3 regions of the Bradyrhizobium sp. LM2.9 genome follow, and region 1 is predicted to be linked to each of the others. Evidence: predicted binding sites of a transcription regulator. Region 1 holds the regulator's gene; each other region holds the start of a gene.
What was found. The regulator LexA, encoded in region 1, represses DNA repair genes until DNA is damaged. The targets are predictions, from matches to a motif close to TGTTCNNNNTGTGTTCNG.

Region 1 (7,711 bases):
ATGGTGTCCATCCGGCCCTTCAGCTCGGGCGGCACGTCCTGGAGGATCTCGATGTCGGGCGCGATGCCCTGGGCCTGGATCGAGCGGCCCGACGGCGTGTAGTAGCGCGCCGTGGTCAGCGCCAGCGCACCGTTGCGGGCACCGAGCGGAATGATGGTCTGCACCGAGCCTTTGCCGAACGAGCGCGTGCCGATGATGGTCGCGCGCTTGTGGTCATGCAGCGCGCCGGCCACGATCTCGGAGGCCGAAGCCGAGCCGCCGTTGACCAGAACCACGAGCGGCTTGCCCTTGGTGAGGTCACCGCCGTGCGCGGTAAAGCGCTGGGTCTCTTCCGCATTGCGGCCGCGGGTCGAGACGACCTCGCCGCGCTGCAGAAACGCGCTCGACACCGACACGGCCTGGTCGAGCAATCCGCCCGGATTGTTGCGCAGGTCCATCACGTAGCCCACGAGCTTCTCCTGCGGGATGTCCTTGGAGATCGACGCGATTGCCTTCTTCAGGCCGTCGGTGGTCTGCTCGTTGAACGAGGAGACGCGGATATAGCCGATATCGCCGTTCTCGACGTGGAAGCGGACGGGGCGCACATGGATGATCTCGCGCTTGATCGCGACGTCGAGCGGGGCGTCGGCCCCCTTGCGCACGATCGTGAGCTTTGTCTGGGTGTCGACCGGGCCCTTCATCTTGTTGACGGCCTGCTCGAGTGTCATGCCCTGCACGGCATCGCCGTCGATCTTGCTGATGAGGTCGCCCGACATGATGCCGGCCTTGGACGCCGGCGTGTCGTCGATCGGCGAGACGACCTTGACGAGGCCCTCCTCCATCGTGACCTCGATGCCGAGCCCGCCGAACTCGCCGGAGGTGGTCTCCTGCATCTCGGTCCAGGCCTTGTCGTTCATGTAGCGCGAATGCGGATCGAGCGCGGTCACCATGCCGGTGATCGCGCCTTCGATCAGCTTGGCATTGTCGGGTTTCTCGACATAGCTCGCCTTCACCCGCTCGAATACTTCGCCGAACAAATTGAGCTGGGAATAGGCGTCATTCGCGCTCGCTGCCGCCCGTGCTGCCCATACGCCGCCGTGCGGACTGGCTACCAAAAGGGTCAGACACGCTCCGGTGAGCGCGCCCAAGGGGAACAGCAGGGTTTTCCGCATGGATAGACAGGCCTTTTTGCTTTGGGCTTCGGCTGCGCCATGCAAATGGCGATCCAGCCCGCTGTTCACAATACCATTCTGGTTTCTTCAAGGCCGAGATACCACGCCGGCGGCTAGACCGTAAAAAATCCCTTCGCCCGGGCCTAAACTTTTGGCAACGTTCCGAAACCGTTTCGCGCAAGACGGGAATCGGTCCGCCGGCCCACGCCTCGCAGCTATGCGATTTTAGGATGGTTTTGGAGGGCCGGACACGATAGGCGATGACAATAAGAGTTCAAATTCTCGGGAGGACAACAATGAATGACGCGCCCCGCACCCGGCCGGAGAGGAACGTCGAACTCGGCGCCAGCGCCGAGCCGTTCCAGAACCTGCACGAATTCATCCGCAAGGCGCGTGCCAATCTGAACCAGAACGCCTGGGACTACATCGTCGGCGCCGCCGAGACCGAGACCACGATGCGTCGCAACCGCATGGCGCTGGACGAAATCGCCTTCCGCCCGCGCGTGCTGCGCGATGTCAGCAAGGTCGTCGGCTCGGTCGAGCAATTCGGCCGCAAGATGCGCCTGCCGGTGGTGCTCGCCCCCGTCGGCGCGCTCGAAATCTTCGATCCGGATGGCGCGGCGAGCGTGGCACGCGCCTGCGGCACTTTCGGTGCGGCGCACATGCTGAGTTCGGTGTCCGAGCCCGGCCTCGAGAAGACCGCCGAGGCGGCACCTGGCGCGCTGCGCCTCTACCAGCTCTATGTGCGCGGCGACGATGCCTTCGTCGCCGACGTTGTCAGCCGGGCCGAGAAGAACGCCTATGCCGCCTTCTGCCTGACCGTCGATACCGCCCATTACAGCCGTCGCGAGCGTGACATCGCCAAGCGGTACGTTCGCGAGAGCCGCCTGCGCGCCACCGGCGGCGATTTCCAGAAGGGCCTGGAGTGGCGGACGGTGAAGATGATCAAGGACAAGTTCAAGATCCCGCTGATCCTCAAGGGCATCGCGACGCCAGAGGACGCGCTGATCGCGATTGATCATGGCGTCGAGTGGATCTACGTCTCCAACCATGGCGGCCGTCAGCTCGATCACGGTCGCGGCGCCATGCACGTGCTGCCCGAGATCGTCGATGCCGTGAAGGGCCGCGCGAAAATCATGGTCGATGGCGGTGTCTGTCGCGGCACCGACATCGTCAAGGCAATAGCGGCGGGCGCCGACCTCGTCGGCATCGGCCGGCTGCAATGCTGGGCACTGGCGGCGGCCGGCGAAGCCGGCGTGGCGCGCATGCTGGAGCTGCTCGAGGACGAAGTGCTGCGTTGCCTCGGCTTGCTGGGTGCGACTTCGTTCACCGAGGTCGACAAATCCTGCCTCCATGCAGCGACCGCAACCAACGCGCCGAGCGTGTTCAGCGCGTTTCCGCTGTTCGACCACGAGCCATATCGATACTGAGTGAAAGGACGCAATGACACCGCTCTCTCCCGGCAGCGCGGATGCGCTTCTGTTCGATCTCGGCCGCGTGGTGCTCGATATCGATTTCTCCAAGGCGATCGCCTGCTGGGCGGGACATGCCGGCTGCGAGCCCGATGCCATCGTCGCGCGCTACGTGCGGGACAGCGAAGCCTATCGGCTGCACGAGGTGGGCAAGCTCAGTGACGAGGACTATTTCGCCTCGTTGCGAGATTCGCTCGGAATCGGCATTTCGGACGCGCAGTTCCTGGAAGGCTGGAACGCGATCTTCACCGGCGAAATGCCTGATATCGCCGAGCTGTTGCCGCGGGCAGCGAAGCAGATGCCGCTCTACGTCTTCTCCAATACCAACCGGCCGCACGTGGACTATTTCTCGAAGGAATATGCCGACGTCCTCCGCCATTTCCGCGAGCTGTATTTGTCGTCCAGCATCGGCCTGCGCAAACCGAATGCGGAGGCCTTCGACCACGTCGTTGCTGCGATCGGCGTGCCCGCCGGGCGTATCGTGTTCTTCGACGATCTTGCCGAGAACATTGAAGGCGCGCGGGCGCGCGGCTTGACGGCGGTGCATGTGACCTCGCCGCGTGACGTCGGGATCGCCCTCAAGGCGCTGGGGATCTGACCGCCGGCCTGGCGCATTGCCAGGCAAGCCGACCTGCCGATCCGGAACAATTTCACCCGGGGACGAGGAACCAAAACACTTTGTGCATTTTTAGACAGAGTTCCGGGAACGGAATGCCACCCTCCGGACTCTTGAGTCCGTTGGGACTTCTACGGACGGATGCATCATCGTGTTGGGCAAGACCTACCTCACCAAGCAGGCCTCTCTTCTTCTTGAATTCGCCAGGACAACTTCAGACTCGGACCTTTCCGCCAAGCTCGTGAGCAAGGCCGCCGACCTGAAATCCCAGGCCGATCCGCTTCCCGACAAGGATCAGGGGTCGAAGGCGCCCGACGTAAGTCCCGAGCAGACAGGGACCTGATAGGCGCTGGCCGGGGCGCTCGTCATTCTCGTCCCTGCCATGGTCACTCTCCTGCCGATCTGTCTCGTTCCTCGGATCATGCCGCGACGGGCTTGATCTTGCCTTCCAGAACAATGTGAAGCAGCGGGATGACTGTCCCCGCTCAGCTGTTTTTGCCTCTGCGCCCGCGCTCGGCTAGAAGACTTGCGGAACATTCGCCCGAACGTGCCGAGCAGGAGTTTTCGCCGTGGCCTTGATGCCGGTTTCTGACGCGCTTGCCGCGGTGCTGGCGGGTGCAGAGCCGCTGCCCGAAGAGATGGTTGCCATCGACGAAGCCTACCATCGCGTGCTCGCGCGCGACGCCGCGGCCCGGCGCACGCAGCCGCCACAGGCGATGTCGGCGATGGATGGCTACGCGGTGCGTGCGGCCGATGCCGCGACGATCGATTCGAAGCTCACCGTCATCGGCGAGGTCGCGGCAGGTCGGCCGTTCGCGGGAACAGTCGGCGCCGGCGAGGCCGTGCGGATCTTCACCGGCGGCGTCGTTCCCTACGGCGCCGACGCCGTCGTGATCCAGGAGGACACGGTCGCCGACGGCAAGCGCATCACGATCAAGGAAGCCGCGATCGCCGGACGGCACATCCGGCCCGCCGGTGTCGATTTCCGCGACGGCGACGTGCTCCTGCGCAAGGGAAGCCGTCTCACCGAGCGCGACCTCGCGCTTGCGGCCGGGATGAATCACCCGCACCTCTCCGTTTGCCGACGTCCGAAGGTCGCGATCCTCGCCACCGGCGACGAGCTGGTGATGCCGGGCACCACGCCCGGTCACGGCCAGATCGTCTATTCCAACGGCTACGCCCTGCACGCTCTCGCTCGCAGCGAGGGCGCCGAGACCATCGACCTCGGTATTGCCGCCGACACGCTTGAGGCCACCACCGTCGGCATTCGACGCGCCCGCGAGAGCGGAGCCGACATCCTGATCACGACCGGCGGCGCATCGGTCGGCGACCACGATCTGGTCCAGCAGGCGCTGAGGGACGAAGGCATAACGATGGCGTTCTGGAAGATCGCGATGCGGCCGGGCAAGCCGATGATGCACGGGCGGCTCGGCGCGATGGAGGTGATCGGCCTGCCGGGCAATCCCGTGTCGTCCTACGTCTGCGCTTTCCTGTTCTTGGTGCCGCTGATTCGCGCTCTCTCGGGCCGTTCAGTGATTCACCATCGCCGCGAGCGCGCCGTGCTCGGCCGCGACGTCGGCGCCAACGACCAGCGGGAGGACTATCTACGCGCGCATCTGGAGGAGCGCGACGACGGCACGCGCGTTGCCCTTCCCGTCAACCATCAGGACTCTTCGCTGCTTGCGAATCTCGCTGCGGCACAGGTACTTCTCGTGCGCGCACCGTTCGCGCCGAAAGCCGAAGCAGGCACACCTTGCGAGGTGTTGCGGCTCCCCGTGTGAGCGCCCCGACAACGCATGTTCCGCGAACTTCGCTCTGTTCACGGTAAATTAAGCAGTTGCGGAACACATATCGAACATATAGTGTCCGTTCATGATTTGTTTCGAGCGTGTAGCGGCTTATTGCTGAATTCAGCGTCTCGGAATCGAACGACATCAAACGGGAGACTTTGGTCGAGATGTTAACGCGCAAACAATACGAGCTTCTGCGGTTCATCAATGAACGTCTGAAGGAAAGCGGCGTGCCGCCCTCCTTCGACGAGATGAAGGATGCGCTCGACCTGCGCTCGAAGTCGGGCATCCATCGCCTGATCACGGCGCTCGAGGAGCGCGGCTTCATCCGACGCCTGCCCAATCGCGCCCGTGCGATCGAGGTCATCAAATTGCCCGAGCTCCAGGCCGCCGCCGGCAGCCGCCGCGGCTTCACGCCGAGCGTCATTGAGGGCAATCTCGGCAAGGTGCGTGCGAGCTCCAGCCTGCCCGCGGACGATGGTGAACGTCCGGTCGCGGTGCCGGTGATGGGCCGGATCGCGGCCGGCACACCGATCGAGGCGTTACAGACCCGCAGCCACACTATCAGCGTACCGCCTGACATGCTTGGCTCGGGCGAGCACTACGCGCTCGAAGTGCGCGGCGATTCCATGGTCGAGGCCGGCATCCTCGACGGCGACATGGCGCTGATCCAGCGCAACGAGAGCGCCGATACCGGCGACATCGTGGTGGCGCTGATCGACGACGAGGAAGCAACCCTCAAGCGCTTCCGCCGCCGCGGCGCATCGATCGCGCTCGAGCCCGCCAACGGCGCCTATGAGGTGCGCATCCTGCCGCCGAACCGGGTGAAAATTCAGGGCAAGCTGATCGGGCTGTACCGAAAGTACTGAGCCTGTACGGCAGTCACGCAATTCCAATTGGAGTGGACGGATTGCCCGCTCCGGCTGGATAGTCATCCTGGTTCTGCACAGATTATCCGGCCGCTTCTCCGGCGGTCCATCCTCGACACGCCGCGCCAAGCATCCCAGAGGCTTCGCGGCGTTCCGGTTTGAGGAGACGTCTGCGCAACGGCATCTCCGGCCGCTGACGTGCGCGACCGAAATGCCCAGGAGCAGGCTTTGTTCCTCGCCGATTCGGGAAAGATAAAGTGATCGCGGCGTGCGGAAACCAGCCGCAGATTTGCCCATAACCAAGCAGAGGCTTGTGTGTTTCCACTCTGATAGGGGCCTGCGCCTCGATAAGAGACGCCGGTTGCTATCCCAGCATGAGGAGCACCCGATGTGTGACTACAGCCTGCATGCCATCGCGTCGCGCCCCGCCGAAATCGGCGAGACGGTCGTCACGACAACCTTCCGCGGCACCTCGACGCGTGGTTTTGCGTCCGCAGCCGATCCGACTGTGGCCGTCTGCCTGCTGCCGGGAACGGAGCTCGCCTTCGCCGACAACATCCGCTACGACAATCGCTGGATCTGGACACGCACGATCAATTCCCGTGTCGGCAAGTTCGGCAAGATCGATCCGCACATTCCCGACCGCCATCATGACGCGATCGAATTCCCCGACGGCAAATACGTGCTGGTGACCCAGCTTGTCGAAGGACAGCGCGCGACCGTGCTGCAACTGCCGGTGACGCTGCCGGCCGGCGAGCGCGAGCACAAGCCGCAGATCATGGCCAACAGGCAGCCGACCATCACGCGCCTGCCGATCGGCTGACACGGTCGCCCTCCGGCCACGGGATCGGAGGCCAGGATTGATTTGCAATCGCCGGCCGTGGCCGGCGAGGTGGTGTGGTTTGCGTCCAGCGAATCCGATCGGATGCACCAGCCGACTGCATCTCTCCGCACGATCCGATTAATCGTCGGCTTGCAAATCGATTTCCGCCGGCGTTGCGTCCTTGCTGCGTGGCGGGATCGCTTTCGGCGCAAGACTGCCGTCGAAATCACCTTCGCCTGCGCCGGCCGGCAACCAGGGACGGCTCGTGCCTCTTTCCCTCACCGCCTGAACTGCAAAGCCGTCACCACGCTGCGTCAGCGCCAGCGCGCTCTGGCTCGCGAGCCGCCGTCGATCGACCACCATCGCGGCGCAATCGGGCGGCGCGGGACGTGCCGTCACCACCAGCGCGGCGCGGTTGCAATCGTCCGCCAGCGCGTCGATGCGCAGTGCCAGCGCGACCAGCCGCCCATCGGCGAGCGGCGTCACGCAGCCGGATTCATCGCAAGACACGCCGGCGGCCAGCGAGGCGCTGGCGGCATCGCGCGGATCGGCGTCGGCAGCCAACCACTCCTTGAGCAAAAAGCTATCCTTGCTCGTCTTGATCAGGTGAAGATGTCCGTCCTTGCCCCGCACCGCGACGCTCTGGCCATCCCCGGCAATCAGGATGTCGGGCTGCCGCACCGACAGCCCCCAGAGGATCGCGACCAGCAGCACCAGTGCGCCGGACCAGCGCAGCGGCGTGCGCAACAGGCCCAGCACGATGATCCCCAGGCTCGCCGCGATCAGCGGCGCGATGCCGAAAGCCGGGATGCGGCCGATCGCGCCCGGCAATGCCGCGACCCAGCGCGAGACCACGACCATCCAGTCGATGCCGATCCCCATCAGCCACCAGAACACGCTATCGAGCCCGAAGGGAGCCGCAAGCAGCCCGAGCAGCCCCGCCGGCATCACCAGCGCCGAGACCACCGGCATCGCACCGAGATTGGCGAG
Region 2 (7,711 bases), 3.3 Mb from region 1:
AACCCGTCATCATCGAGGACGATTGCTTCATCGGCGCGCGCAGCGAAGTCGCCGAGGGCGTGATCGTGCGCAAGGGCGCGGTGCTGTCGATGGGTGTGTTCCTGGGCGCCTCGACCAAGATCGTCGACCGCGAGACCGGCGAGATTTTCATCGGCGAGGTGCCGGAATATTCGGTCGTCGTTCCCGGCGCGCTGCCCGGCAAGCCCATGAAGAACGGCCAGATCGGCCCGAGCACCGCCTGCGCCGTCATCGTCAAGCGCGTCGACGAGCGCACACGCTCGAAGACCAGCATCAACGAGCTGCTGCGGGATTAAATCTCCCTCACCGTCACCGTGAGGCGGCCGCTCCTTCAGCGGCCCTCGAAGGGCGACGGCCCGGCTGCTGGCTGCATCGAACCCTCCTTCCTTCCATCGGCACCAACATCCGGGCGACCTCTCCCGCCCGGAGCCTTTGGCATGGACTGGACCTGGTAGCTCTTCCGCTTCGACGACCGCCTCTGCTCCTGCAAAGGGCTGGGACCAGCAGGGCGAGATCGAATTTGTCCCGCCGAGCGCTAGCCCGCCCGGCGGCATGCATGTTAAGCGGGGCGCATGACCGATGCTCTCTCGATTGCCCGCGATCTCATCCGCTGCCCCTCGGTAACTCCGGCCGATGCCGGTGCGCTGGGCGTGCTCGAAAAAGCTCTCACCGCAGCCGGCTTCACGTGCCACCGCGTCACCTTCAGCGAGCCCGGCACGGCCGACGTCGACAATCTCTATGCGCGGATCGGCACTGACGGGCCGCACATCACCTTCGCTGGCCACACCGACGTGGTGCCGCCGGGCGACGAGAGCGCATGGAGCGTCGGCGCATTCTCCGGCGAGGTGAAGGACGGCTTTCTGCACGGCCGCGGCGCGGTCGACATGAAGGGCGGCATCGCCTGCTCGGTGGCAGCCGTGCTGGAGCATCTCGCCGCGAACGACGATAAGCCGCGCGCAGACGGAAAGGGCTCGATCTCGTTCCTGATCACCGGCGACGAGGAAGACGTCTCCATCAACGGCACCATCAAGCTGTTGAAGTGGGCGGCCGAGCGCGGCGAGAAATTCGATCATTGCGTGCTTGGCGAGCCCTCCAATGTCGAGACGCTCGGCGACACCATCAAGGTCGGCCGCCGCGGCTCGCAATCCGGCACGCTTTACGTCGACGGCATGCAGGGCCATGTCGCCTATCCGCACCGCGCCGCGAATCCGGTGCCGGACATTTCGCGATTGATCGTCGCGATCTCCGACGAGCCGCTCGACCATGGCAGCGCGCAGTTCCAGGCCTCCAACCTCGAATTCACCTCGGTCGACGTCGGCAACACCGCCAGCAACGTCATCCCCGGCCAGGCCCGCGCAAAATTCAACATCCGCTACAACGACAACCATAGCCAGGCGAGCCTGCGCGAGCTGGTCGAGACGCGGCTGACAAAGGCCTGCGGCAACCGCATTCGCGCCCGCATCGTCTGGGATCCCTCGAACTCGAACGTGTTCGTAACCAAGCCCGGCCCGTTCACCGAACTCGCGGTGTCCGCGATCGAGGACGTGACGGGCCGCAAGCCGGAGCTGTCGACCTCGGGCGGCACCTCGGATGCGCGCTTCATCTCCAGCTATTGCCCGGTGATCGAGTTCGGCCTGGTCGGCCAGACCATGCACCAGGTCGACGAACGCGTGCCAGTGGTTGATCTGGAGAAGCTCACGCAGGTGTATCGCGGGATTTTGGCAAGGTATTTTGGGTAGGCTCTGCTGCCAGCTACTCACTCCGCCGTCATGCCCGGGGAGACAGCAAACGCCCTCCTCTCAGTAATCCACCTTCATCAGATACAGCCCGTCCGGCGGGGCGACGATGCCGCAGGCGGCGCGGTTGCGCGCGGCGAGTGCTGCGGAGAGATCGTCGGCGGTCCAGCGTCCCTCGCCGACCCACATCAGCGACCCCACCATCGAGCGCACCTGGCTGTGCAGGAATGAGCGCGCCGAGGTGATCACCGTCAGTTCGCGGCCGTCGCGCTCTACGTCAAGCTGGTCGAGCGTCTTCTCCGGCGATTTGGCCTGGCACTCGGTGTCGCGAAACGTCGTGAAATCGTGCTTGCCGAGCAGGCGCTGCGCCGCCGCGTGCATCGCATCGGCATCGAGCCGGCGCGGCACGCGCCAGGCGTGGCCGACATCGAGCGCGAGATTGGCGCGGGTGTTGACGATGCGGTAGCGGTAGTGACGCTTCACGGCCGAGAAGCGCGCCTCGAAGGTATCAGGCACTATCTCCGCCTCGAGCACCGCGACCGGATGCGGGCGCAGATGCGCATTCAAGCCGTCGCGAAAACGGCCCTGCGGAAACTGCTTGTCGATATCGACATGCGCGACCTGGCCTCGCGCATGCACGCCGGCATCGGTGCGCCCGGCGCCGTGCACGCGCGCATCGGCTCCGGTCATCGCCTTGACGGCAGCCTCCAGCGCACCCTGCACCGACGGCAGCGTCTCCTGCACCTGCCAGCCGAAGAACGGCGCGCCGTCATATTCGATGGTGAGCTTGTAGCGTGGCATCTTGTCCAGTTTCGCTGTCATCGTCCGGCTCGACCGGGCGATCCAGTACTCCGCAGCCTATCCGTTCGACCGAGAAGCCTCGGCGTACTGGATACCCCGCCTTCGCGGGGTATGACAGCGTCAGGTGAATTTGGCGCCGGTCTTCAGCGGCACGCCGCGCAGGAAGTCCGCGGCCTGCATGCGCGCCTTGCCTTCGCGCTGGAGCTCGATAAGGCGGATTGCGCCATCGCCGCAGGCAATGGTGAGGTGATCGTCGAGCACCTCGCCCGGCCTACCCGAACCCTTCGCCAATTCACAGCGCAGGATTTTTACGCGCGCGTTCTCGCTCACCCCGGTGAGCTCGGCCCAGGCGCCGGGGAACGGCGACAAGCCGTGGATGTGGCGCAGCACCTCGCGCGCCGGCCTGGTCCAGTCGATCCGCGCTTCGGCCTTGTCGATCTTGGCCGCATAGGTGGCGCCGTCCTCGCTCTGCTGCTTGAGCTGAAGCCCGCCGCGGGCGAGCGCGGCCATGGCGCGCACCATCAGATCGGCGCCGAGCCGGGACAGGCGGTCGTGCAGATCGACCGCAGTCATGGTGTCAGTGATTGCAAGGCGCTCGGCCATGGCGACGTCGCCGGTGTCGAGGCCGACATCCATCTTCATGACCATCACGCCGCTCTCGACATCGCCGGCCATGATCGCGCGGTTGATGGGAGCAGCACCGCGCCAGCGTGGCAACAGCGAAGCATGCAGATTGTAGCAGCCGAGCTTTGGCGCATCGAGAATCGTCTGCGGCAGGATCATGCCATAGGCGACGACGACGGCCGCATCGGCGTCGAAGGCACGAAATTCTGCCAGCGCCCCCTCGGTTTTCAACGTCTTCGGCGTCAGCACGGGAACGCCAAGTTTCCGTGCTGCCTCTTCCACCGGGGTCGGCTGCAATTGCAGGCCGCGCCGGCCGCCGGGCTTCGGCGCGCGCGTATACACGGCCGCGATGTCGTGGCCATGCGCGACGAGCTCGAGCAGCGTCGGCACGGAGAAATCGGGCGTGCCCATGAAGATCAGGCGGAGGGGCATGACAAGCACTCGGTACGTTCCCTCCCCCCTTGTGGGGGAGGGCTAGGGAGAGGGGTGCCACACGACGCGCTCTCTCGGTTTGAGCTTTCGCGCACGCATTTGATTCGGATCATGGACAGACTTCCGCCTGGGCTACCCCTCTCCCTAGCCCTCCCCCACAAGGGGGGAGGGAGTGCAGGGGAGTACGAGGCAGCACTAAACCTCACTCCGCGCGCTTGGCGGCCTTCTCGAACTTCTTGATCACGCGGTCGCGCTTGAGTTTTGACAGGTAATCGACGAACAGCACGCCGTTGAGATGGTCGATCTCGTGCTGGATGCAGGTGGCGTAGATGCCTGCGGCGTCCTCCTCGTGCACCTTGCCGTCGAGATCGGTGAAGCGCACCCGCACCTTCGCGGGACGTTCGACCTCCTCGTAATATTCGGGGATCGACAGGCAGCCTTCCTCGTAGACCGACAGCTCCTCGGAGGAGGCGATGATTTCCGGATTGATGAAGACCCGCGGCTCGGGCTTGGTCTCGCCGTCCTGGTCGGGCTTGGCAAGGTCCATGGTGATCAGCCGCAACGGCTGCGCGATCTGGATCGCCGCAAGCCCGATGCCGGGCGCGTCGTACATAGTCTCGAACATGTCGTCGGCAAGCTTGCGGATCTCCGGCGTGACCTTCTCGATCGGCTTGGAGACCAGACGCAGCTGCTTGTCGGGCAGGATGATGATTTCTCTGAGGGCCATGGCCGCGATTTAAGCCGCGCGCCCGATGCGGTCAATCCGGCCCGGAACCCCGTTAACCCTCCGCTAACCATAAAACTTCAGGTTTCGTTAACCGTAAAAATTAACGGGGCATTTACCATAAATGTTCGCTATTCGTTCGTGCCGCGCAGCGAATCGGCTAGAAGCAGGGGCATGAACGAGATCATTTTCATGCTCGGCGACTGGCCGGTGCGCACCGTGGACGCGCTGATCGGCTTCGGCGCGCTCGTCCTCATCCTGATGGTGGTGATCGCCGTCGTGATCGCGCGCTCTGGACGGCGCGGCGCGGAACTTGCGATCGCCAACGCCATCCGCGCCGACGAGCTCGAGGAGCGCCTGAGCCAAGTGCTGCACGCCCAGGGCGAGGCTTCGGGCCGGGTCGATGCCATGACCCAGACGCTCGCCGGCCGCCAGGCCGACATGGCGCGCGCGGTCAACGAACGGCTGGATTCGGTGACCCACCGCGTCGGCCAATCGATGGAAAACACCACGCGCAACACCATGGATAGCCTGCGCGCCCTGCACGAGCGGCTCGGCATCATCGACAGCGCGCACAAGAACCTCACCGACCTTACCACGCAGGTGACATCCTTGCGCGACGTGCTCGCCAACAAGCAGTCGCGCGGCGCCTTCGGTCAGGCGCGGATGGAGGCGATCGTCCAGGACGGTCTGCCGAAGGGGGCCTACGAGTTCCAGTTCACGCTCTCGACCGGCAAGCGGCCCGACTGCGTCGTGTTCCTGCCCGACCAGCGTCCGCTCTGCATCGACGCGAAATTCCCGCTGGAAGCGATGACTGCGCTGCACGATGCCCGCACCGACGAGGAACGGCGCGTCGCCACGCAGCGGCTGCGCAGCGACGTGATGAAGCATGTCAGCGACATCGCCGAGAAATACCTCGTCGCCGGCGAGACCCAGGAAATGGCGTTGATGTTCGTGCCGTCGGAATCGGTCTACGCCGAGATCCATGACGGCTTCGACGACGTGATCCAGAAGGCCTATCGCGCCCGCGTCGTGCTGGTGTCACCATCGCTGCTGATGCTGGCGATCCAGGTGATGCAGCAGATCATGAAGGACGCGCGCATGCGCGATGCCGCCGACCAGATCCGCACCGAAGTGATCAAGCTCGGCGACGACCTCGGCCGCCTCAGGGATCGCGTGGTGAAATTGCAGAAGCACTTTGCCGACGCGAACGAGGACGTGCGGCAGGTGCTGATCTCCGCCGACAAGATCGAGAAGCGCGCGGGGCGGATCGAGGAGCTCGATTTCAGCAAGACCGACGCACCCGAAGGCCCGCATCTGGTGGCGACCGGTGCGCCGGAGCTGTTCCCAAGGAAGCTCCAGGCGGGGGAGTGACCTGTTCGAGGCTGCCGCCACAATCTCGGCTGTCGTCGTCCGGCTTGACCGGGCGACCCAGTATTCCAGAGACGCCAAATGGGAACGCGCAGCTACTACGTCTACATACTCGCTAGCAAGATCGGCGGCACCCTCTATATCGGCGTGACCAATGATCTCATCCGCCGGGTAGCGGAACACAAATCAAAGCTGATTGAGAGCTTCACAGAGCAGTACGACGTCGTCAGGCTCGTCTACTTCGAGCAGTTCGATGATCCCGAGAACGCGATCAGGCGCGAGAAGCGACTCAAGAAATGGAAGCGAGCATGGAAGATCGCGCTGATCGAGAAAGACAATCCGGACTGGAATGATCTTTATCCGGAGATAGCAGGTCCCCCATAACCCCTGCCTCTGGAATACTGGATCGCCCGGTCAAGCCGGGCGACGACACCTCGCTTGTGGCCGCCAGAATCTGCTAACACCACCCCATGACCGCACCCGACGCGACCTCTTCCGCCACCGCTGACGCGCCCTCCTCCTGGCGTGACAGCCTTGCCGTTTACCTGCAACCGCGGGTGCTGATCGTGCTGTTCCTCGGCTTCTCGTCCGGGCTGCCGCTGGCGCTGTCGGGCTCGACGCTGCTGGTGTGGATGCGGGAATCTGGCGTCGATCTCAAAACCATCGGGTTGTTTGCGCTGGTCGGCACGCCCTACACGCTGAAATTCCTGTGGGCGCCGCTGGTGGACGCGCTGCACGTGCCGCTGTTCACGCGCGCGTTCGGGCGGCGGCGCGGCTGGCTGCTGTTCTCGCAATCGCTGCTGATCGTCGCGATCCTGCTGCTGGCGCTGACCGACCCCGCGCGCTCGCCGTTCTTCGTCGCGCTCGGCGCATTGCTGGTGGCGACGACCTCGTCGACGCAGGACATCGTGGTCGACGCCTTCCGCGTCGAGAGCCTGCCGGAGAGCGAGCAGGCCGCCGGCATGGCGTCCTATGTCGCGGCCTATCGCATCGGCATGCTGGTCTCGACCGCCGGTGCGCTGTTCATCGTTTCGGGTTTCGAGAGCACCGGCATCACCCGCACATCGGCCTGGATGTGGGGCTATGTGGTGATGGCGGGAATGGTGCTGATCGGGACGATCACCGCACTGGTCGCGACCGAGCCCGAGCAGTCGGTGCGGGCGGAAGCCGCGACGCAAACGGAGACCGCGTTCGCACGCGTGCTGCGCGCGGCGATCGGCGCCTTCTCGGAATTCCTGACGCGGAAGGACGCGCTCGCCGCGCTCGCCTTCGTCGTGCTGTTCAAGTTCACCGACGCCTTCTCCGGAACGATGACCGCGCCGTTCGTGATCGACCTCGGCTTCTCCCGCAACGACTATGCGGCGATCGTGAAGGGCGTCGGCCTCGCGGCGACGCTGATCGGCGGCTTTGCCGGCGGCTTCGTCGCGCGGCGCTATTCGCTTGCAACCAGCCTTTGGATCGGCGGCGTGGTGCAGGCGCTCGCGAACCTCTCCTTCGCCTGGCTGGCCTTGGTCGGCACCAGCCAATGGGCGCTCGCCTTTGCCATCACAGCTGAGAATTTCACCAGCGCCATCGGCACCGTGATCTTCGTCGCCTATCTTTCGGCACTCTGCCAAAACCCGCTGCACACAGCGACGCAATATGCACTGCTCACCGCGCTTGCCGCGGTGGGGCGGACCTATCTCTCATCAGGCGCCGGCTTCGTGGCGGATACGACCGGCTGGCCGATGTTCTTCGTGATCTGCATGCTGGTGGCGATCCCGAGCCTGGTGCTGTTGGTCTGGCTGCAGAAGCGCGGGCACTTTGACGCGCTGGGCCCGATAAGGGTTTAGGTCGGCTCTCTCACGTTCGTCATTGCGAGCGAAGCGAAGCAATCCAGACTGCCGCCGCGAAGACAGTCTGGATTGCTTCGTCGCAAGTGCTCCTCGCAATGACGACGGAGGCCCCTACTGCTTCTTGATCAAACTCCACTTCGTGATCACGGCTTCGCTCATCTGGCCGGGAT
Region 3 (7,711 bases), 3.4 Mb from region 1:
GCCGAAGCTTTATTGGGAAGTCGATGTCCCATTTCGTCCTTTGACTGTTCGAGATGACTATTTTTCTTGGCTTTCTTTGCCGGATATTCTTCCGACGTCGTTCCCGGGAGTAAAGACCAGTCGAGATGAGTTTCTTGTCAGCACTGAGCGCAGTGTATTGGAGCATCGGCTACAGGAATACTTCAGTTCAAAGCTTTCAGATGAAGAGATTCGATCCAAATATCCGCAGGTTATGACAACTTCGGATCGCTTTGATCCTGTTGAGACAAGAGCGAAGCTTCTCAAGCGTGGAATCGCTGCTGACGCGATAGTTCCATATGCATATAGGCCATTCGACATACGCTGGCTTTATCGAGAGCCGGAGACCAAGCTTCTTGACGAGAAGCGAACAGAGTATTGGCCGCATGTTGCGACTAGTAATCTCTTTTTGAGCGCTGGTGAGCGAAACCGGAAGGAGGATTTCTATCAGCCACAGGTGACAAGCTGTCTCTGCGACCATCATTTGGTCGAAAGTAACGTCGGCATGTTTCCGCAACTCCTGATGGATGGGAACGATCGAGTCCTGAATCTTACCCGATCTCTATATGATTTCGTGAGCTCCCAAAAATTGTCTCCGGACCGAATTTTTTACCATGTTGTGGCGGTTTTGCAGGCGCCGAAATATCGTGTCGAAAACGCTGGAGCTCTTCGTATGGATTGGGCCCGAGTGCCGGTTCCAAGAGATGCTGATCAGCTAACGCGATCAGCCGATCTAGGCGAGACGCTGGCGACATTGCTTAACCCCGAAAAGCCGGTAGTCGGTATTTCAAAAGGGAAGTCGCGCCCCGGAATCAATTTTCTAGGTCTGCCGATGAAGCAGGATGGTGCTTCGCTCGGAGCGTCGGACCTAAGTTTGACTGCCGGGTGGGGCTATTTCCAAGCCGATAATAAAACCGGAAATCGAAAAACCATGGCGGGTCAGGGGCTCACCGTCAGTCGCGATTACACCTCGGCTGAGATTGGCGCACTCGAAGCGGAAGCTGAGATTCACGGATTGACGCTGAATGACCTTTTGCTGTTGGTTGGTCCTCGAACTCGCGACGTCTACCTCAATGGCGACTGCTATTGGTCGAATATCCCGGACAGAGTCTGGGACTATGACCTCGGTGGCTATCAAGTAATCAAGAAGTGGCTCAGCTATCGAGAAAAGAGCGTGCTTGGACGTTCGCTACAGCCGGATGAAGTAACCTATGTTTCGGAGATTGTTCGGCGGATCACTGCGATCCTCGCGTTGGGGCCGTCACTTGACGCTAGCTATCAGGCCTGCTCGGCCGATCCGGTGACGTACGAGGAGCTAGGCTTATCGCGCGATGCTGCTCGCGAGCGGAGGGACGCGAAGACCCTGAAGCGCGGCCCATCGAAAAAGCATTCGCCTGCCACAAAGCAAAACCGCGAGACGGTAAAGGCCAACCGAAAGCGCAAGGCGAAATCGGGCTAGACAGTTTTGCCTCCCACCAACAAAAACGGCCGGATCTTCCGATCCGGCCGTCACGCAAAACTCTCTCCGGCTAAGCCTACGCCTCGCGACGCGAGCCCCCGCCCAATTAGAAAATTTTTAGCTCGCCTTCTTCGCCGGCGCAGGCGTCGGGCCGACCTTCTTCTGAATGGCGCGCTTCAGCTCGAGGGCGCGCGGCGACAGCACGGCGGCCTTGGCCTTGATCAGGAAGGGGTCGAGGCCGCCATTGTGGTCGACGCTCTTGATCGCGCTGGTGGAGACGCGCAGGCGCACGTTGCGGCCCAGCGCTTCGCTGATGAAGGTCACGTTGACCAGGTTCGGCAGGAAGCGGCGCTTGGTCTTGATGTTGGAGTGGCTGACCGTGTGGCCGACCTGGGGGCCCTTGGCCGTCAATTCGCAGCGGCGAGACATGGCAAAATCCTCAATCTTTCCCAACGATGTGCGGCCGCCATTCGGGGCGCCACGGGCAAATTCTCTGTCCTTGCAGGGAGCGGGCGGACGTATAGGGGGGAAGGGGCGGGCCGTCAAGGTTTTGGGGCGGGTTTCGTGCTCCACGCCGGCGGCGGTCCACCCCCTCTCCCGCTTGCGGGGGAGGGCTGGGGTGGGGGTACCTCCGCGGAGGGGCAATCGTTATCACAGGCAGTGTCTCCGAGAGGAGAAAACCCTCACCCGCGCTTCGCGCGACCTCTCCCGCAAGCGGGAGAGGTACTGGAGCCCGGAGCGATCCCCCGATCACCAAAACGGCAGTGTTTCAAGCGCTTTACCATCACATAAAGGGCGTATTCGCACCCGAAGAGTTCAGTGGAGTTCGGAAGCGGACATGCCCGGACACATTGCTTGCCGCGGTATTTGGCTTAAGTAACAACCGTTCGCGCTCCGATTGGATTGTTTCGTGTTCACAACGCCTCATCATGCGCCCGGCCTGCGCTCAACGGAGCGGCGCGCAAGCGATCCGCGCTCTGCCGGCCGGCTGGCCATGGCGGCCCTGTGCGGGCTGGTTTTGGCGTGGGCGGCGGAGCCCGCGGCGGCGCAAGGCAAGCTCGAGGCGCAATATGAGGCCTCGCTGGCCGGCATTCCCGTCGGGCGAGGCGCATGGAATATCGATATCGGAGACGACGTGTTCGCCGCAGCCGCCTCGGGCGGCACCACGGGGCTGCTGAAGTCGTTCGCGGGTGGGTCCGGCACCGGCGCCAGCCAAGGGCGGGTGGTCAACGGCGCTCTGGTCGCGACCGGCTACCAAGCCTCCACCACCACCTCGAAAAAGACCGAGGAAATCCGCATCACGCTCGACAAGGGCAATGTGAAGGATTTTGCCATCGTACCGGAGCCCCCGGTCGATGCAGACCGCATCGTCGTCACCGATGCGCATCGCCGTGGCGTCTGGGATCCGATGACGGCCTCGCTGGTGCGCGTGCCCGGCACCGGCGACGTGCTGTCGCCGGACGCCTGCCACGGCAGCGCCGCCGTGTTCGACGGCCGCATGCGCTACGAGCTCAAGCTCGATTTCAAGCGCATGGAGACCGTCAAGGCGGAGAAGGGCTATCACGGCCCGGTCGTGGTCTGCTCGCTGTTCTTCGTGCCTGTGGCGGGCTACATCCCCGACCGCCCCGTGATCAAATACCTCGCCGCCCAGCGCAACATCGAGATCGCGTTCGCGCCGGTGGCGGGCACGCGCGTCCTGGTCCCGTTCTGGCTGAAAGTGCCGACGCCGCTCGGGCCCGCGATGCTGGAAGCCACCAGCTTCATCACATCAGCCCAGCCGCCGCGGGTCGCGAAGACGCAATAGGCCTGGCGGCCCGCCCGTTTGGCGAAAATAAACACAAGTGATTTCAACGACTTACCTACTGTGCATGGGGTTGTTTTCGCGGTTTTGTTTTGGAGGGGGCCTTGAGCAGGGAATCCATTTGACTCCTCGCCGATTCTGATTCGACTCCGCGCCATCCCCAATTTTAAGGAACGCGCCACCGAAACGTCGCTTGTGCGGCAGCCCGAAACTCCATCTAGTGCGCAGTCAATAAGTCTCCCGCGACATGTTGCGTGAACGGAACAGGACTGATGGGGAGTCTGCGATTCGGCCGCGATTCGTTCTCAACTCGTTCCGAAGCTTAAAGACACAGGGAAAAGCGTCGCAAAGTGAGACAGTTGCGTGGGGTTTGGGGAGCGTCACCATATTCTCCGCTGCTTGATCCCCTTACCCTGAGGAGGCCGCGTAAGCGGCCGTCTCGAAGGGCGAGGGGCACGGCACCATCCCGGGCCTTCATCCTTCGAGACGCGCTGACGCGCTCCTCAGGATGAGGAGCAAGGCCCAGCCTCCGGCCCGCCCCAAAACAGCACTGACATTCGCCCCAATCGCCATTACCTAATCTCTGAGATGCCCTTTTCCTCCTCCCCCTTCGCTTCCGAGCGGCTTCCCGGCGCCGGCGTCACTGCGGTGCTCGGGCCGACCAACACCGGCAAGACCCATCTCGCCATCGAGCGGATGCTCGCGCATCCCTCGGGCATGATCGGGCTGCCGCTGCGCCTGCTCGCACGCGAGGTCTACAACAAGATCGCCGCGCGGGTCGGCCCCGACGCCGTCGCGCTTGTGACCGGCGAGGAGAAGATCAAGCCGAAATCGCCGCGCTACTGGGTCTCCACCGTCGAGGCGATGCCGCGGGATCTCGACGTCTCGTTCCTCGCCGTCGACGAGGTGCAGATCGCCTCTGATCTCGAGCGTGGCCACGTCTTCACCGACCGCATCCTCAACCGCCGCGGCCGCGACGAGACGCTGCTGCTGGGCGCAGCAACGATGCGCCCGATCATCGAGCGGCTGCTGCCGGGCGTCTCCATGATCACGCGGCCGCGCCTGTCGCAGCTGGAATTCGCCGGCGATCGCAAGATCACGCGCCAGCCGCGCCGCACCGCCATCGTCGCCTTCTCGGCCGACGAGGTCTACGCCATCGCCGAGCTGATCCGCCGTCAGCATGGCGGCGCCGCCGTGGTGCTGGGATCGCTGTCGCCGCGCACCCGCAACGCGCAGGTTGCGATGTTCCAGAACGGCGAGGTCGATTATCTCGTCGCCACCGACGCCGTCGGCATGGGCCTCAATCTCGACGTCGACCACGTCGCCTTCGCCTCCGATCGCAAGTTCGACGGCTACCAGTTCCGCCGCCTGACGCCGTCCGAATTCGCCCAGATCGCCGGCCGTGCCGGCCGCGCCACCCGCAACGGCACCTTCGGCACCACAGGCCGCTGCGGGCCGTTCGAGCCCGAGCTGGTGAACGCGCTCCAGAACCACACCTTCGACCCGGTCAAGGTTTTGCAATGGCGCAATTCGAAGCTGGATTTCGCCTCGCTCGGCGCGCTCCAGGTGTCCCTGAACCTGGGCCCCGGCCATGAGGCGCTGACGCGCGCGCCGATCGCCGAGGACATGCGCGTGCTCGACCATGCCGCCCGCGACGCCGATGTGCGCGATGTCGCGCATGGCAAGGAGGCCGTGGAACGGCTGTGGGAGGCCTGCCAGATCCCGGACTACCGAAAATTGTCGCCGGCCGCCCATGCCGAGCTGGTCACCACGCTGTACGGCTTCCTGATGCAGAAGGGCTGCATCCCGGATTCCTGGTTCAGGACGCAGATCGACCAGGCCGACCGCGTCGACGGTGATATCGACACCCTCTCGGCCCGGATTGCGCAGATTCGCACCTGGACCTTCGTCGCCAACCGCCCGGACTGGTTGAAAGACCCCGAACGCTGGCAGGGAATCGCCCGCGAGGTCGAAAATAAATTATCGGATGCGCTCCATGAACGCTTGACTGAGCGTTTCGTTGATCGCCGGACCAGTGTATTGATGCGCCGCCTGCGGGAGAACACGAGCTTGAATACTGAAATCGGCAAGACCGGCGAAGTCATCGTCGAAGGCCATGTCATCGGCCGCCTCGATGGCTTCACCTTTGCACCGGATGCGGCGGAAGCCGGCTCCGATGCGAAAGCGTTGCAGGCTGCAGCGCAGGCCGTGCTCGCCGGCGAGATCAACGCGCGCGCCGAAAAACTGGGCAACGCGCCGGACGAGCAGTTCGTGCTGACCTCGGAAGGCATGATCCGCTGGACCGGCGACGCCGTGGCGCGGCTGTCTGCCGCAGAGGACGCGCTGCATCCGCGCATCCGCATCATCTCCGACGAACGCCTGACCGGCGGCCCCCGCGACAAGGTGCAGGCCCGGCTCGACCTCTGGCTCAAGACGCACATCGAAAAGCTGCTCGGGCCGATGTTCGAGCTGTCGAAGGCCGAGGATGTCACCGGCATCGCCCGCGGCATCGCCTATCAGCTCGTCGAGGCGCTCGGCGTGCTGGAGCGCCAGAAGATCGCCAACGAGCTGAAGGACCTCGACCAGCCCTCGCGCGCCGTCCTGCGCAAATATGGCGTCCGCTTCGGCGCCTATCACATCTATTTCCCCGGCCTGCTCAAGCCGGCCGGGCGTGCGCTGGCCGCCCTGCTCTGGGCGCTGAAGCAGGACAATGTCGATCCCTCCGCGCTGTCGGGCGCGCAGCATCTGGCGAGCTCGGGCCGCACCTCGTTCCCGGTCGACAAGCAGCTGCCGCGCGATGCCTATCGCGTGCTCGGCTACAAGCAGGCCGGCGAGCGTGCCGTGCGCGTCGACATCCTGGAGCGTCTTGCCGATCTGATCCGCCCGGCGCTGGCCTGGCGCGAGAACGCGTCGGGCGAAAAGCCCGCCGGCGCGTTCGACGGCCGCAGTTTTGTCGTGACGCAGGCGATGACCTCGCTCACCGGCTCGGCCGGCGAGGACTTTGCGTCCGTGCTGCGCGCGCTCGGCTACCGCATGGATAAGCGCCCACCGCTGCCGGCAAAGCCGGTTGTCGTGGAGACGCCGGCTGCTGAAGCAAGCACCGAAGCTCCGGCCGAGACGCCCGAGACGGAAACGCCGGTCGAAGGCGCTGCCGTGTCTGCGGATGCCGCAATCGAAGCCGCCGCCGAGCCTGTGACCGTCGAAGACGCGCCCGGCATGGAGCAGCACGACGAGCCCGTGCACGAAGAACCGGCGCTCGAAGCTTCCCCTGAAGCCCCCGTCACGCCGGAAGACGCTCCCGGCATCGCGCCGCCTGTGGAAGAGGTTGCTGCACCCATTGAGGCTGCTGAAGCTGCTCCCGCCGAAACCGCTCCCGCAGAGACCGCTGCAGCCGAAGCCGCTGCGTCGGCCGATGCTGCTGCGCCTGTGGATGCTGTGGCCACACCCACAGAGCCCGAGCTCATCGAGGTCTGGCGTCCCGGCGGCCGTCACGACGATCGCAAGCCGCGCCACGAGCGCCATCGTAACCAGCGCCACCACAATCAGCCGCGGCCGCAGGCCGGTGCTGAAGCAGGTGCCGCGCCTGCCGAAGGCGAAGCAGCGCAGGCCGCCGACGGCGAGAAGCGCGGCGAGCGTCATCGCCATGGCGGCGGTCATCGCAGAGATTCCGGTCGCGATGGCGGCAGAGACTTCCGCAAGCCGCGCGAAGGCGGTGGCGAAGCTGCGCCGCGTCCGGAGGGACAGGGGCGCGGCGACAAGAACCGCAGCTTCCAAGGTCGAGATCAAGGCAAGGACCGCGACAACAAGGATCGCGATCGCAACAAGGGCAAGTTCGGCGGCGATCGCGACAAGGGCCGCGACAACCGTGGCCGCGACCGCGACAAGGGCCGCGACCGCCAGGGCGGCCCGTCGCTGCGTCCTTACGCCTCGAGCGCCACCCCGCGCGAGCGCGATCGTCCTGCCGATCCGAACTCGCCGTTCGCAAAGCTCGCCGCGCTGAAAGAGCAGCTGTCCGGGCGTAAGGAGTAGCACAGCGTTTTCAAGCGAAGTGCGGAGCGGTTCGCGTGAAGAAAACGCGTCAGAAGGAATAGAGTCACGACCGAGCGGCAGCGCATCGACAAATGGCTGTGGCATGCGCGGGTGGTGAAGGCGCGGACCTCGGCTGCTGAACTCGTCGAGTCCGGCCATGTCCGCGTCAACGGCGTGCGCGAAAAATCGCCGGGGCATGCGGTCAAGATCGGCGACGTGCTCACCATCGCGCTCGATCGCACCGTGCGCGTCTTGAAAGTCGCAGCCTTCAACGAGCGCCGCGGCGATGCCGCATCGGCCCGTGTGCTCTACGAAGAGTTCAGTGACGGCAATCCAAATTCTCAGCGCAATTAATTGCGCTTTGAATTCATTTCTTGGTCGATCGGACACATAAAGCCGTCATG

Region 2: ACVWW3_RS28875 (DNA recombination protein RmuC) is a predicted target of LexA. The motif match lies at 4,461-4,478, and genes of this name have one in related genera.
Region 3: ACVWW3_RS29625 (helicase-related protein) is a predicted target of LexA. The motif match lies at 3,579-3,596, and genes of this name have one in related genera.

Annotation. Positions count from the first base shown of each region.
Region 1 covers NZ_JBSRYJ010000002.1:2,280,102-2,287,812, forward strand. The annotation lists gene ACVWW3_RS12385 (S41 family peptidase) at 1-1,151, opposite strand, end outside; gene ACVWW3_RS12390 (alpha-hydroxy acid oxidase) at 1,448-2,581, shown strand; gene ACVWW3_RS12395 (HAD family hydrolase) at 2,595-3,221, shown strand; gene ACVWW3_RS12400 (hypothetical protein) at 3,391-3,582, shown strand; gene ACVWW3_RS12405 (molybdopterin molybdotransferase MoeA) at 3,809-5,020, shown strand; gene lexA (transcriptional repressor LexA) at 5,197-5,898, shown strand; gene ACVWW3_RS12415 (hypothetical protein) at 6,287-6,721, shown strand; partial or broken gene ACVWW3_RS12420 (ComEC/Rec2 family competence protein) at 6,860-7,711, opposite strand, start outside.
Region 2 covers NZ_JBSRYJ010000002.1:5,563,453-5,571,163, forward strand. The annotation lists gene dapD (2,3,4,5-tetrahydropyridine-2,6-dicarboxylate N-succinyltransferase) at 1-314, shown strand, start outside; gene dapE (succinyl-diaminopimelate desuccinylase) at 591-1,757, shown strand; gene truA (tRNA pseudouridine(38-40) synthase TruA) at 1,818-2,555, opposite strand; gene fmt (methionyl-tRNA formyltransferase) at 2,676-3,611, opposite strand; gene def (peptide deformylase) at 3,814-4,338, opposite strand; gene ACVWW3_RS28875 (DNA recombination protein RmuC) at 4,510-5,709, shown strand; gene ACVWW3_RS28880 (GIY-YIG nuclease family protein) at 5,788-6,090, shown strand; gene ACVWW3_RS28885 (AmpG family muropeptide MFS transporter) at 6,177-7,538, shown strand; gene ACVWW3_RS28890 (hypothetical protein) at 7,653-7,711, opposite strand, start outside.
Region 3 covers NZ_JBSRYJ010000002.1:5,714,543-5,722,253, reverse strand. The annotation lists gene ACVWW3_RS29640 (type ISP restriction/modification enzyme) at 1-1,477, shown strand, start outside; gene rpmB (50S ribosomal protein L28) at 1,595-1,906, opposite strand; gene ACVWW3_RS29630 (DUF3108 domain-containing protein) at 2,472-3,281, shown strand; gene ACVWW3_RS29625 (helicase-related protein) at 3,867-7,307, shown strand; gene ACVWW3_RS29620 (RNA-binding S4 domain-containing protein) at 7,392-7,661, shown strand.